DNA from 2 places in the Psychrobacillus sp. AK 1817 genome. Region 2 is predicted to be linked to the other one. Evidence: a T-box and tRNA genes for the amino acid it is inferred to sense, from the RefSeq annotation. Region 2 holds a T-box; the other holds one or more tRNA genes.
What was found. A T-box is a leader RNA that pairs with one kind of tRNA and senses whether it is charged. The one in region 2 lies ahead of tyrS (tyrosine--tRNA ligase), so its partner is inferred to be a tRNA-Tyr.
Positions count from the first base shown of each region.

Region 1: it encodes a tRNA-Tyr, which carries the amino acid that the T-box ahead of tyrS (tyrosine--tRNA ligase) is inferred to sense. The anticodon was not compared.

Region 1 is NZ_CP031739.1:3,436,661-3,442,904, forward strand. Features, by position in the region: tRNA gene D0S48_RS17120 (tRNA-Ile) at 1-54, shown strand, start outside; tRNA gene D0S48_RS17125 (tRNA-Ala) at 70-145, shown strand; rRNA gene D0S48_RS17130 (23S ribosomal RNA) at 264-3,191, shown strand; rRNA gene rrf (5S ribosomal RNA) at 3,313-3,428, shown strand; tRNA gene D0S48_RS17140 (tRNA-Asn) at 3,437-3,511, shown strand; tRNA gene D0S48_RS17145 (tRNA-Ser) at 3,518-3,609, shown strand; tRNA gene D0S48_RS17150 (tRNA-Glu) at 3,638-3,712, shown strand; tRNA gene D0S48_RS17155 (tRNA-Val) at 3,735-3,810, shown strand; tRNA gene D0S48_RS17160 (tRNA-Met) at 3,957-4,033, shown strand; tRNA gene D0S48_RS17165 (tRNA-Asp) at 4,037-4,112, shown strand; tRNA gene D0S48_RS17170 (tRNA-Phe) at 4,256-4,331, shown strand; tRNA gene D0S48_RS17175 (tRNA-Thr) at 4,336-4,411, shown strand; tRNA gene D0S48_RS17180 (tRNA-Tyr) at 4,421-4,504, shown strand; tRNA gene D0S48_RS17185 (tRNA-Trp) at 4,514-4,587, shown strand; tRNA gene D0S48_RS17190 (tRNA-His) at 4,613-4,688, shown strand; tRNA gene D0S48_RS17195 (tRNA-His) at 4,724-4,799, shown strand; tRNA gene D0S48_RS17200 (tRNA-Gln) at 4,801-4,872, shown strand; tRNA gene D0S48_RS17205 (tRNA-Gly) at 4,879-4,953, shown strand; tRNA gene D0S48_RS17210 (tRNA-Cys) at 4,960-5,033, shown strand; tRNA gene D0S48_RS17215 (tRNA-Leu) at 5,065-5,146, shown strand; gene D0S48_RS17220 (potassium channel family protein) at 5,626-6,096, shown strand.
Region 2 is NZ_CP031739.1:3,894,940-3,901,183, forward strand. Features, by position in the region: gene D0S48_RS19520 (amino acid ABC transporter ATP-binding protein) at 1-731, shown strand, start outside; gene D0S48_RS19525 (transglycosylase domain-containing protein) at 1,106-4,024, opposite strand; T-box leader at 4,123-4,318, shown strand; gene tyrS (tyrosine--tRNA ligase) at 4,400-5,665, shown strand; gene D0S48_RS19535 (DUF3006 family protein) at 5,977-6,225, shown strand.

The sequences.
Region 1 (6,244 bases), 460 kb from region 2:
AGCGCACGCCTGATAAGCGTGAGGTCGATGGTTCGAGTCCATTTAGGCCCACCATACCTTTTTAATTTCGGGGCCTTAGCTCAGCTGGGAGAGCGCCTGCCTTGCACGCAGGAGGTCAGCGGTTCGATCCCGCTAGGCTCCACCATTAAAAATATAATTGTTCTTTGAAAACTGGATAAAACGACATCAAAAAAAGAAACAAACGCAAGATATTCAAATTGTGATCACTTACGTGATTGCAAGTGTAGTACTTTTAACTTTTAGGTTAAGTTAATAAGGGCGCACGGTGGATGCCTTGGCACTAGGAGTCGACGAAGGACGGCACTAACACCGATATGCTTCGGGGAGCTGTAAGTGAGCTTCGATCCGGAGATTTCCGAATGGGGAAACCCACTGCCCGTAATGGGGCAGTACATTTGCGTGAATACATAGCGCATCTGAGACACACCCAGGGAACTGAAACATCTAAGTACCTGGAGGAAGAGAAAGAAAATTCGATTCCCTGAGTAGCGGCGAGCGAAACGGGAAGAGCCCAAACCAAGAGGCTTGCCTCTTGGGGTTGTAGGACACTCTGTACGGAGTTACAAAAGAATGAGTTAGATGAAGCGACCTGGAAAGGTCCGCAGGATAGGGTAAAAGCCCCGTAGTCCAAAATTCATTCCCTCCAGAGTGTATCCTGAGTACGGCGGAACACGTGAAATTCCGTCGGAATCCGGGAGGACCATCTCCCAAGGCTAAATACTACCTAGTGACCGATAGTGAACCAGTACCGTGAGGGAAAGGTGAAAAGCACCCCGGAAGGGGAGTGAAATAGACCCTGAAACCGTGTGCCTACAAATAGTCAAAGCCCGTTAACGGGTGATGGCGTGCCTTTTGTAGAATGAACCGGCGAGTTACGATTACATGCGAGGTTAAGTTGAGAAGACGGAGCCGCAGCGAAAGCGAGTCTGAATAGGGCGAATGAGTATGTGGTCGTAGACCCGAAACCAGGTGATCTACCCATGTCCAGGATGAAGGTAAGGTAACACTTACTGGAGGTCCGAACCCACGCACGTTGAAAAGTGCGGGGATGAGGTGTGGGTAGCGGAGAAATTCCAATCGAACCTGGAGATAGCTGGTTCTCTCCGAAATAGCTTTAGGGCTAGCCTCAAACGTTAGAATCTTGGAGGTAGAGCACTGTTTGGACTAGGGGCCCATCCCGGGTTACCGAATTCAGACAAACTCCGAATGCCAATGATTTATGTTTGGGAGTCAGACTGCGAGTGATAAGATCCGTAGTCAAGAGGGAAACAGCCCAGACCACCAGCTAAGGTCCCAAAGTATTTGTTAAGTGGAAAAGGATGTGGCGTTGCTTAGACAACCAGGATGTTGGCTTAGAAGCAGCCATCATTTAAAGAGTGCGTAATAGCTCACTGGTCGAGTGACGCTGCGCCGAAAATGTATCGGGGCTAAACAAATCACCGAAGCTGTGGATTGATACCTTTGGTATCAGTGGTAGGAGAGCGTTCTAAGGGCGTTGAAGTCAGACCGGAAGGACTGGTGGAGCGCTTAGAAGTGAGAATGCCGGTATGAGTAGCGAAAGATGGGTGAGAATCCCATCCACCGTATGACTAAGGTTTCCTGAGGAAGGCTCGTCCGCTCAGGGTTAGTCGGGACCTAAGTCGAGGCCGATAGGCGTAGACGATGGACAACAGGTTGATATTCCTGTACCACCACCCCACCGTTTGAGTGATGGGGGGACGCAGTAGGATAGGGTAAGCGTGCTGTTGGTTATGCACGTCCAAGCAGTGAGGTGTGAGTGTAGGCAAATCCGCACTCTGTAACATTGAGCTGTGATGGCGAGGACTTAGTCCGAAGTTCCTGATTTCACACTGCCAAGAAAAGCCTCTAACGAGGTGGGAGGTGCCCGTACCGCAAACCGACACAGGTAGTCGAGGAGAGAATCCTAAGGTGAGCGAGAGAACTCTCGTTAAGGAACTCGGCAAAATGACCCCGTAACTTCGGGAGAAGGGGTGCTCTTTTGGGTGTATAGCCTAGAAGAGCCGCAGTGAATAGGCCCAGGCGACTGTTTAGCAAAAACACAGGTCTCTGCAAAACCGTAAGGTGAAGTATAGGGGCTGACGCCTGCCCGGTGCTGGAAGGTTAAGAGGAGTGCTTAGCGCAAGCGAAGGTGCGAATTGAAGCCCCAGTAAACGGCGGCCGTAACTATAACGGTCCTAAGGTAGCGAAATTCCTTGTCGGGTAAGTTCCGACCCGCACGAAAGGCGTAACGATCTGGGCACTGTCTCAACGAGAGACTCGGTGAAATTATAGTACCTGTGAAGATGCAGGTTACCCGCGACAGGACGGAAAGACCCCGTGGAGCTTTACTGTAGCTTGATATTGAATTTTGGTGCAACTTGTACAGGATAGGTAGGAGCCTTAGAGCCCGGAGCGCCAGCTTCGGAGGAGGCGTCGGTGGGATACTACCCTGGTTGTATTGAAATTCTAACCCATACCCGTAACCCGGGTAGGAGACAGTGTCAGGCGGGCAGTTTGACTGGGGCGGTCGCCTCCTAAAGTGTAACGGAGGCGCCCAAAGGTTCCCTCAGAATGGTTGGAAATCATTCGAAGAGTGTAAAGGCAGAAGGGAGCTTGACTGCGAGACCTACAAGTCGAGCAGGGTCGAAAGACGGGCTTAGTGATCCGGTGGTTCCGCATGGAAGGGCCATCGCTCAACGGATAAAAGCTACCCCGGGGATAACAGGCTTATCTCCCCCAAGAGTCCACATCGACGGGGAGGTTTGGCACCTCGATGTCGGCTCATCGCATCCTGGGGCTGTAGTCGGTCCCAAGGGTTGGGCTGTTCGCCCATTAAAGCGGTACGCGAGCTGGGTTCAGAACGTCGTGAGACAGTTCGGTCCCTATCCGTCGTGGGCGTAGGAAATTTGAGAGGAGCTGTCCTTAGTACGAGAGGACCGGGATGGACACACCGCTGGTGTACCAGTTGTTCTGCCAAGGGCATCGCTGGGTAGCTATGTGTGGACGGGATAAGTGCTGAAAGCATCTAAGCACGAAGCCCCCCTCAAGATGAGATTTCCCATTACGCAAGTAAGTAAGATCCCTCAAAGACGATGAGGTAGATAGGTTCGGGGTGGAAGCGTGGCGACACGTGCAGCTGACGAATACTAATCGATCGAGGACTTAACCAAATTGTTTGTTTCTAAGATGTCAGTTTATTCAGTTTTGAAAGAATAAATTTTTATTAAAATAACACTTGTAATAATCTACAGACTTGTTATAATAGAAAATGTCTTTCAGTAATTATTCAAGTCTAGTGATGATGGCGAAGAGGTCACACCCGTTCCCATACCGAACACGGAAGTTAAGCTCTTCAGCGCCGATGGTAGTTGGGGGTCTCCCCCTGCAAGAGTAGGACGTCGCTAGGCGATATTATTCCGAAGTAGCTCAGTGGTAGAGCAATCGGCTGTTAACCGATCGGTCGTAGGTTCGAGTCCTACCTTCGGAGCCATTTCTAGGAGAGCTGTCCGAGTGGCCGAAGGAGCACGATTGGAAATCGTGTAGACGGGTAACACTGTCTCAAGGGTTCAAATCCCTTGCTCTCCGCCAGATAGATTTCTTCTTTACATAATATAATGGCCCCTTGGTCAAGCGGTTAAGACACCGCCCTTTCACGGCGGTAACACGGGTTCGAATCCCGTAGGGGTCACCATTTAAATTAAAACCAGCACTATGGAGGATTAGCTCAGCTGGGAGAGCATCTGCCTTACAAGCAGAGGGTCGGCGGTTCGAGCCCGTCATCCTCCACCATTATAAATTTTCAACACTTATTATTGTCGCGGGGTGGAGCAAATCGTTTCACGAAGAAAGCGATTAACGTCGACGCAAGCGTAGCGTGGAAGACGTAAAATTCACTAATTGCGTAGTTGATTTAAATTTCAACACTTTCTTATTGTCGCGGGGTGGAGCAGTTCGGTAGCTCGTCGGGCTCATAACCCGAAGGTCACAGGTTCAAATCCTGTCCCCGCAACCAAATGGTCCCGTGGTGTAGCGGTTAACATGCCTGCCTGTCACGCAGGAGATCGCCGGTTCGATCCCGGTCGGGACCGCCATTTATTATTCAACAACATAGAGATTTAGGATAAGCAAGCAAATCGAGGAAGCAATCGAACGAAAGAAGGAGCGTACTAAAGTACGTGACTGAATGAGTGAGTGAAGCTGACAAAGAGTAGCGCAGCTTAGCGTAAATCGAAGAGGCTCAGTAGCTCAGTCGGTAGAGCAAAGGACTGAAAATCCTTGTGTCGGCGGTTCGATTCCGTCCTGAGCCACCATTATGCCGGAATAGCTCAATTGGTAGAGCAACTGACTTGTAATCAGTAGGTTGGGGGTTCAAGTCCTCTTTCCGGCACCACTCACCAGTGGAGGGGTAGCGAAGTGGCTAAACGCGGCGGACTGTAAATCCGCTCCTTAGGGTTCGGCGGTTCGAATCCGTCCCCCTCCACCAGTTTTTAATAGGGGCATAGTTTAACGGTAGAATAGAGGTCTCCAAAACCTTTGATGTGGGTTCGATTCCTACTGCCCCTGCCAAATAATAAGTTAACTTTGAATAATGGCGGTTGTGGCGAAGTGGTTAACGCACCGGATTGTGATTCCGGCATTCGTGGGTTCAATTCCCATCAGTCGCCCCATATTCCTTTTAGTTAGCTCTTTTTTTTATTCTGTGGCGGTCGTGGCGAAGTGGTTAACGCACCGGATTGTGATTCCGGCATTCGTGGGTTCAATTCCCATCGGTCGCCCCATTGGGGTATAGCCAAGCGGTAAGGCAACGGATTTTGATTCCGTCATGCCCTGGTTCGAATCCAGGTACCCCAGTTTTTTGCGGAAGTAGTTCAGTGGTAGAACACCACCTTGCCAAGGTGGGGGTCGCGAGTTCGAACCTCGTCTTCCGCTCCAAATTAAGGCGGCATAGCCAAGTGGTAAGGCACAGGTCTGCAACACCTTTATCACCGGTTCAAATCCGGTTGCCGCCTCCAATTTTTAAAAAGTATTTACTGCCTTCATTATGCCGGTGTGGCGGAATTGGCAGACGCGCGGGACTCAAAATCCCGTATCTTCGGATGTGTCGGTTCGACCCCGACCACCGGTATCTATTATGAAATATCACTTACAATTTGATATTTTGACTAAAGCTTATGAATGCTGTTACCGCAGCTTTTGTAAGCTTTTTTTATATTCTCATTCATGATTATTTTTTAATAGTTTCCATTGATTTTAATTTTTTTACTTATGTTTTACACAGACGTCATAAGCTTTCTCATCTTCTATCCTCAGTTCTTTTATTTCATTAGAATAATCCCTTGAGAGTCATTTCAATGTCTTTATGTCCTATACGATCACTTACTTACTAAATTAATACTTTATTATACATATGTACACTAGCATGCAAATGTCTTAATCCATGAATTGAGAATATATCTCTATTCCGTTTCCTATATTAATTAATTTGTATATATTTTATATTCGATTGACAAGATAGTCATATCGACATTAATTATATTCATTATCGAGGAATTCATACAACTAAAACTGAATGAACTAGAGAGACGATAGGAGAGGGATAGATGCATGTTTTCCACGATACTAATGGGATTGACGATTTTATTTATGGTAACAAACTTATACTATTTCTTTTCAGGTCGTAAGTATAAGAAAAGTTATTTTCAGTCAACTTTATTCCAAAAACTATTTTTTACTATGCTTGGCATTACCTTTGGATTTGCTGTTCTTTATTATTTATTGTCCATGGAAGGGGATGTAGTAAGAGTTAGCACTGAAGAGGGGAAAGATGGAGGAGAGAATTTTTTGGATTATCTCTATTTCAGTGGAGTCACCATATTATCAGTAGGTTATGGGGACTTGGTACCTGTCGGAAAGGCGCGATTCTTTGCACTTATACAAGCAGCCATCGGTCTTTTGTTGCCAACCGCATTTTTTATCAGAGCTTTGGGTGAAAAGGAAGATAGCCCTGGGGAAAGCACAAAAAACGAAAAAGAAGGTGAGCAAAGCAATGGCGGTGATGGAGAAAAAGATAGTTGAAGCAGATGAACAATTTTGATTCTTATAAAGATAAATCAACCGGTGAAGGTGTTTTCTTTTTATGTTTGATATATATAAATGGATGTCGATGAATATTCTTACATACTTTCTGACTAAACATGAGTTTTTAACAATAAACAAGCATGTA
Region 2 (6,244 bases):
TAAAAATTAATGGACTGCACAAACGATTTGGCGACCTTGAAGTTTTGAAGGGAATCGACCTGGAAATCGATCAAGGTAAAGTGGTCGTTGTCATCGGACCTTCAGGTTCTGGAAAAACGACTTTGCTTCGCTGTCTGAATATACTGGAAGTCCCTTCGGCTGGAAGCATTTCCATTGACGGCCAAACGATTGATTTTTCCAAACCTGTACCTAAGAAAGAAGTTGATTTTTTCAGAAGAAAATCAGCAATGGTTTTCCAACACTACAATCTTTTCCCTCATATGACGGCACTTCAGAACGTCATGGAAGGACCGATGATCGTGCAGCAGAAATCAAAAGAAGAAGCCCGCCAAAAAGCAACACAACTATTGACTAAAGTAGGGCTTGGAGACAAGCTTGACTATTATCCTCATCAGCTTTCTGGCGGACAGCAGCAGCGTGTAGGGATTGCCAGAGCTCTTGCGTTGGAGCCAAAAGTAATGCTTTTCGATGAACCGACTTCTGCACTGGATCCCGAGCTCGTAGGGGAAGTACTGCAGGTCATGAAAGATCTCGCAGGGACGGGCATTACCATGGTCGTAGTTACCCATGAAATGCGGTTTGCAAACGATGTAGCATCTGAAGTTATCTTTATGGATCAAGGGAAGGTCGTCGAACGAAGCCAGCCGTCCGAGATGTTCACAAATCCTAAAGAAGAGCGGACACGACAGTTCCTGAATTTGATTCAATAATGAAAAGCCCTTTCCTCAATTCAGTGATTTATTGAGGTAGGGCTTTTATTATGATTAGGTGATGGGAAGTCTATTTTCCTGTTCTGTTCTTTCTACAGAGCGATCGAGCATCAACTGGTTCTTGCGTTGAGTAGTTATATGGTTAATTTTGAACTGGTGAACTTTTATTAGACCAAATTATTGGGGTTTCGATTGGTATTATACTACTTAATGCAACATTGATTTGGAGAAAAATAAAAAAGTAATGTTAATAAGAGTTTTTAAGAGGGGGAGAGATAGAAATTCCCCATCCTCACACGTTGTTTTTAACGTTCTAAAGATGTGAGTATATAAAGAAGGCGGTGACTTTTAGTCACCGCCTTTTTCTTTATTAGTTACGGAGTAGTCTCTTCCTCTGGTGTAGTTGGCTCTACTGGAGGAGTGATAATTACATCACTTCCGCCACCATTACCATCACCAGGGGCAGGCTGCTCAGGCTCTTCTCCCACTGGCTCCTCGGGAGGAAGAACTGGGATTACTGGGTCTGGCGCATTCAAAGTACTTATATTAGAAGCGCCAGACTGTAGACCAGTGATATCTACTGTTACTACCACATATTGTCCAGGAGAAGTAATTTGATGGCTATAGTTTTCCGCCTCGAGCTTAGTCGTTATAAGAACTCTGTTTCCATTCACCACTTGATATACACGATAACCAATTACATCATTAGAAGCTGATTTCGTCCAAGTCATTGTGTTTCCTGAAAGAGAGGTGACAACTGGAGCTGGTGGAGCACCGTCTGCCTCAAATACTTTTTCTGATACGACATTGCTAGCAAATGATGAGTCGTTCGGGAATAGCTTACTAGCGTCCCCACCAAAGCGACCAAGCATTCGTTTTATAAAGCTCTCACTTACTCCATGTCCACCTGCAACAACAAATTCACTTGGAGTAGAGTCCAATGAACGGTACTTACTACCGTTTATGACTACGTAAGACGATGATACTAAACTATCATCAGCCTGAGTAGGCAACATCACCTTTGCATTAAATAAGTCAGATTTCACAAGACCTGCTTGTTCACATGCAGTAGAAGGTGCTAGACCAGAAATACCACAGAATGACCTAGATACCACACCATCAGGTGCTTTGAAAGCGTTTGGTGCATCCACAAGCTCCGGGTTGATATCGTACATTGCATTCATCATATTGGACCAAAGTGTATTAATACGAACGCTTGGGTGTCCATAACGGTTGTTCATATGGAATAGCGTAAGCTTTTGCTCGTCATAACCTAGCCAGACACCTAAGGAAACATTAGGGTTATAGCCTATTAGCCACGAATCACTGTGTCCTTGTGTTGTACCAGTTTTTGCTCCAAAATCTGATTGGAATTTTAGACGAGAATTTGCTAATTTAGCTGTACCTTGTGTCATAACATCTCTTAAAATATCAGTCATAATGTAAGCTGTCTGTGGACTAAAAACATCGACAGGCTCTACTTTGTGCTGGTAAATAAGATTCCCTTCAACATCTTCTATCTTTTCAATCATATATGCATCAATGAACTGACCATTATTAGCAAAAGTTCCATATGCATTTGTAGTTTCTTCTATAGAAGCTCCTTTTTTCATACCACCAATAGAAAGTGCAAGGTTAGCATATTCATCTTCTTCAATGCTTTTGAAGCCCATTTTCATCATGAAATCAGTTGGCTTTTTATCCTTTATTTGATCGTAAAGTCTAATGGTCGATAAGTTTTGGGAGGTAGTAACTGCTTGTCGAGCTGAAATAATTCCTAACTCCTGAGCAGTTGTATAGTTAGTTGGTGCCCATTTGTTTCCGTTATCATTAATATTAAATTTAACATCTGCAAGGGGGCTTCCGGCTCCGATAACACCGTATTCAAGAGCAGGTGCATATACTACCAATGGTTTAATAGTAGAACCCATTGAGCGCACAGCCTGAGTAGCATGATTATATTGCTCTACATTATAATCACGTCCACCTAGGAAGGAAAGAATCCTACCGGTTCCGTTTTCAATCAGCATACTGCCGACTTGGACAGGAAAATCTTTTGTAATTGTTTCTCCAGTAGTAGGGTCCTTCACACTAATATTAGTATAAGTATGACCATAGGATTCAAATTCGTCCCTTACTTGAAGCATTTTCTCATACATATCTTTGTTGATAGTAGTATGAATACGATATCCACCAGTGCTTGCAGCACGTTGAGCCATAATATTGTACTTCTCGATTAGAGGATCACCGTTTTCCAAGGCCTCTAAATCGACTCCATCCTTTTCAGCTAGCTGAACGCTTAAAATATCTCGTACTCTCTTTTCAATCTCAAAGGTTAGCCAAGGATATTTTTCTTCTGGAAGAGCTTCCTTACTTCTAAAATCTTTTGTAATATCATAGTTAACAGAAGCTTCATATTCAGCTTCAGTTATGTAACCTGTTTCTTTCATACGATATAAAACAACCTTCATACGGTCAATTCCATGCTGTAACGATTCTCCTTCTTTTAAAACACCACCATTACTAAAAGGCGTATATTTGAATGGGGCTTGGGGAATCCCAGCAATGTATGCAGCTTGAGGAAGTGTAAGGTCTTTCGCCTTCACATTAAAAATTCCCTGTGCGGCAGTTTCAATACCAGCAATATTACGACCGTTAGCGTTTCTTCCATAAGGGATGATATTTAGATAGGCTTCTAATATTTCATCCTTAGACATAAATTCCTCTAATCGCATGGCTAAGAGAATTTCTTTTGCTTTTCTTTCATAAGAAACTTCGTTTGTTAAAATTTGATTTTTAATCAGCTGTTGAGTAAGTGTTGAACCACCTGTTTGCGTATCTGAGTTTGTCATGTCTTGTAATAGACCACGGATGATTGCTTTAGGAACTATTCCATTATGAACTTTAAAATATTCATCCTCTGTAGCTAGGACAGCATCAATGACATATGGGGAGACATTCGATAATTTTGTTTCAGTTCTTTCTAAATCTGTTCTAAGTTTCCCTAAGTAGACATCTCCAGCGAAGTATATTTCTGAGGTTTCTTCATAATTAAACACAGCAGCTCGCATTTTTTCTTTTTCTCGTAAAGGTTCATCCTTTATTAAAGAAGTAAAATAACCTGCACCAACAGAAGCGGCAAATATTCCAAGTGTTAGACCAACTACTAAAAATATTAAGCATAAGTTCCACACTACACTTGAAGATATACGCAATCTTCTTGCCCATTTGGTTGATTGCCAGGCATCTACTTTCTCTTTATATAAGTGGAATTTCTCCATCCATTTATTCATTAATTTCTCGACCTCCAAATCAACAATATTATATCATAGTCCTATATTATAGACGATAGTTATTGACATACGATTCAAATTAGGTAAAATAGGTATAACATTTAACGAAGAAAAGTCCGAAGTAGTGCTTATACATACTGTTTAGAGAGCTAACGGTTGGTGAAAGTTAGTCGGTGGTTAAGATGCGAATTACAGGCTTGGAGTTATACGTCGTCACAACGTTACATGTGAAAAAGCGGAAGGATTGTTCCTTCAAGCTGGGTGGTACCGCGCTAACTAATAAGCGTCCCTGCATGATTTTTATCATGCAGGGACTTTTTGTTTTTTGGCAATTAAATCAGTACTGCCTTTTCCAATAATAAGGAGGAGACAAAAATGACAAACTCATTAATTGAAGACCTGCAATGGAGAGGACTTTTGTATCAGCAAACTGATGCAGAAGGAATGGATGAGCTTCTATCCACTGAAAAAGTATCCTTATATTGTGGAGTTGACCCAACTGCAGACAGTATGCATATTGGTCACATTGTTCCGTTATTAACACTTCGCAGATTTCAAATGCATGGTCATCGTCCAATTCTTTTAGTCGGCGGAGCTACTGGAATGATTGGTGACCCGTCTGGTCGTTCAGAAGAAAGACAACTACAAACTACCGAACAAATTGATTTAAATGTTCAAGGGATTAAAAAGCAAATGGAACGTATTTTTGATTTCCAATCTGAAAATGGAGCACAGATGGTAAACAATCGCGAATGGATTGGGCCTATGTCTGTTATCGAATTTTTAAGAGATTATGGAAAGCTTATTAATATCAATTATATGCTAGGGAAGGATTCTATTGCTTCACGCTTAGACTCAGGACTTTCCTTTACAGAGTTTGCCTATACATTAATTCAAGGAATCGATTTTAATCACTTATTCAATCATTATGGCTGCCGAGTTCAAGTCGGTGGATCAGATCAATGGGGCAATATTACGACTGGTTTAGAAATAATTCGTAAAACACATGAGGAAGAAACAAAGGCATTTGGTATTACGATTCCTTTAGTGACTAAAGCAGATGGTACTAAATTTGGTAAATCAGCTTCAGGTTCAGTATGGTTAGATGCACAAAAAACATCTCCATATGAGTTCTACCAATTTTGGATAAATACAGCCGATTCAGATGTTATTAAATACTTGAAAATTTTTACTTTCCTTGAGAGAGAGGAAATCGAAGGATTAGAAGTAACTGTACAAAATGAGCCACATTTACGTAAAGCTCAAATGACTTTAGCAGAAGAAATGACTCGCTTGATACATGGTCAAGAGGCGTTGGATCAAGCGGTGAGAATTTCTCAAGCATTGTTTAGTGGAAACCTAAAGGCGCTTACAGCGGACGAAATGAAGGATGCTTTTAAGGATGTTCCATCGGTAGAAATGACAAAGGATGAAAAAAATATAGTTGATTTCATTGTAGAAGCAACTGTATCTCCCTCTAAAAGACAAGCACGTGAAGATGTAACTAATGGTGCTATTTCTATAAATGGTGAAAAAATTACAGAAGTTGGATATGTTGTAGGGCAAGTGGACAGATTAGAAGATGAATTTATGATTATTAGAAGAGGTAAGAAAAACTATAAAATGATTAAATTTGTATAATATTTAAGTTGCTTCTCATACTAATGGGAAGCAATTTTTTTTGTTAAAAAGTAGCCTTTTATACGATTTTTATTCAACTTTTTTAAAAACATGCCAAATATTTATGTTATATAGAAAAAGTTTCATGCTTTTCATTAAAAAGGTTAAATTTTGAACGTTTTAAAAAGTTTATATAAATAGTGGACAAAATAGGTGAAAATAAGTAACTATATAGTATAGAATAAGATTTAGGAACACTTCACCTAAAATAATTAAAATAAATTCTTATTATTTTTGAATATATTAGCTTTTAAAAAAGGGGGTTAGTAAACATGGAAGCGAAAAAATATATACTAAATCATTTCGATGATTTTTTTGTTATTCTTTTTGGGAAAAATGATAAAGCTGATAAGCTAGTTATTTTAAAAGAGAAGTTTACAATCGACGCAAAAGAAGGAGATCTTTTAGAGATTTCTATTAACGAAGATAAGACAGGATATGATTTTAAAATTATTCATGAGGAAGCCGATGATAAAAGACAAAGATTATTGGACTTAATCGAGAATATGGAAAAGAACTAAAAACCTTGAAGCTGATTTA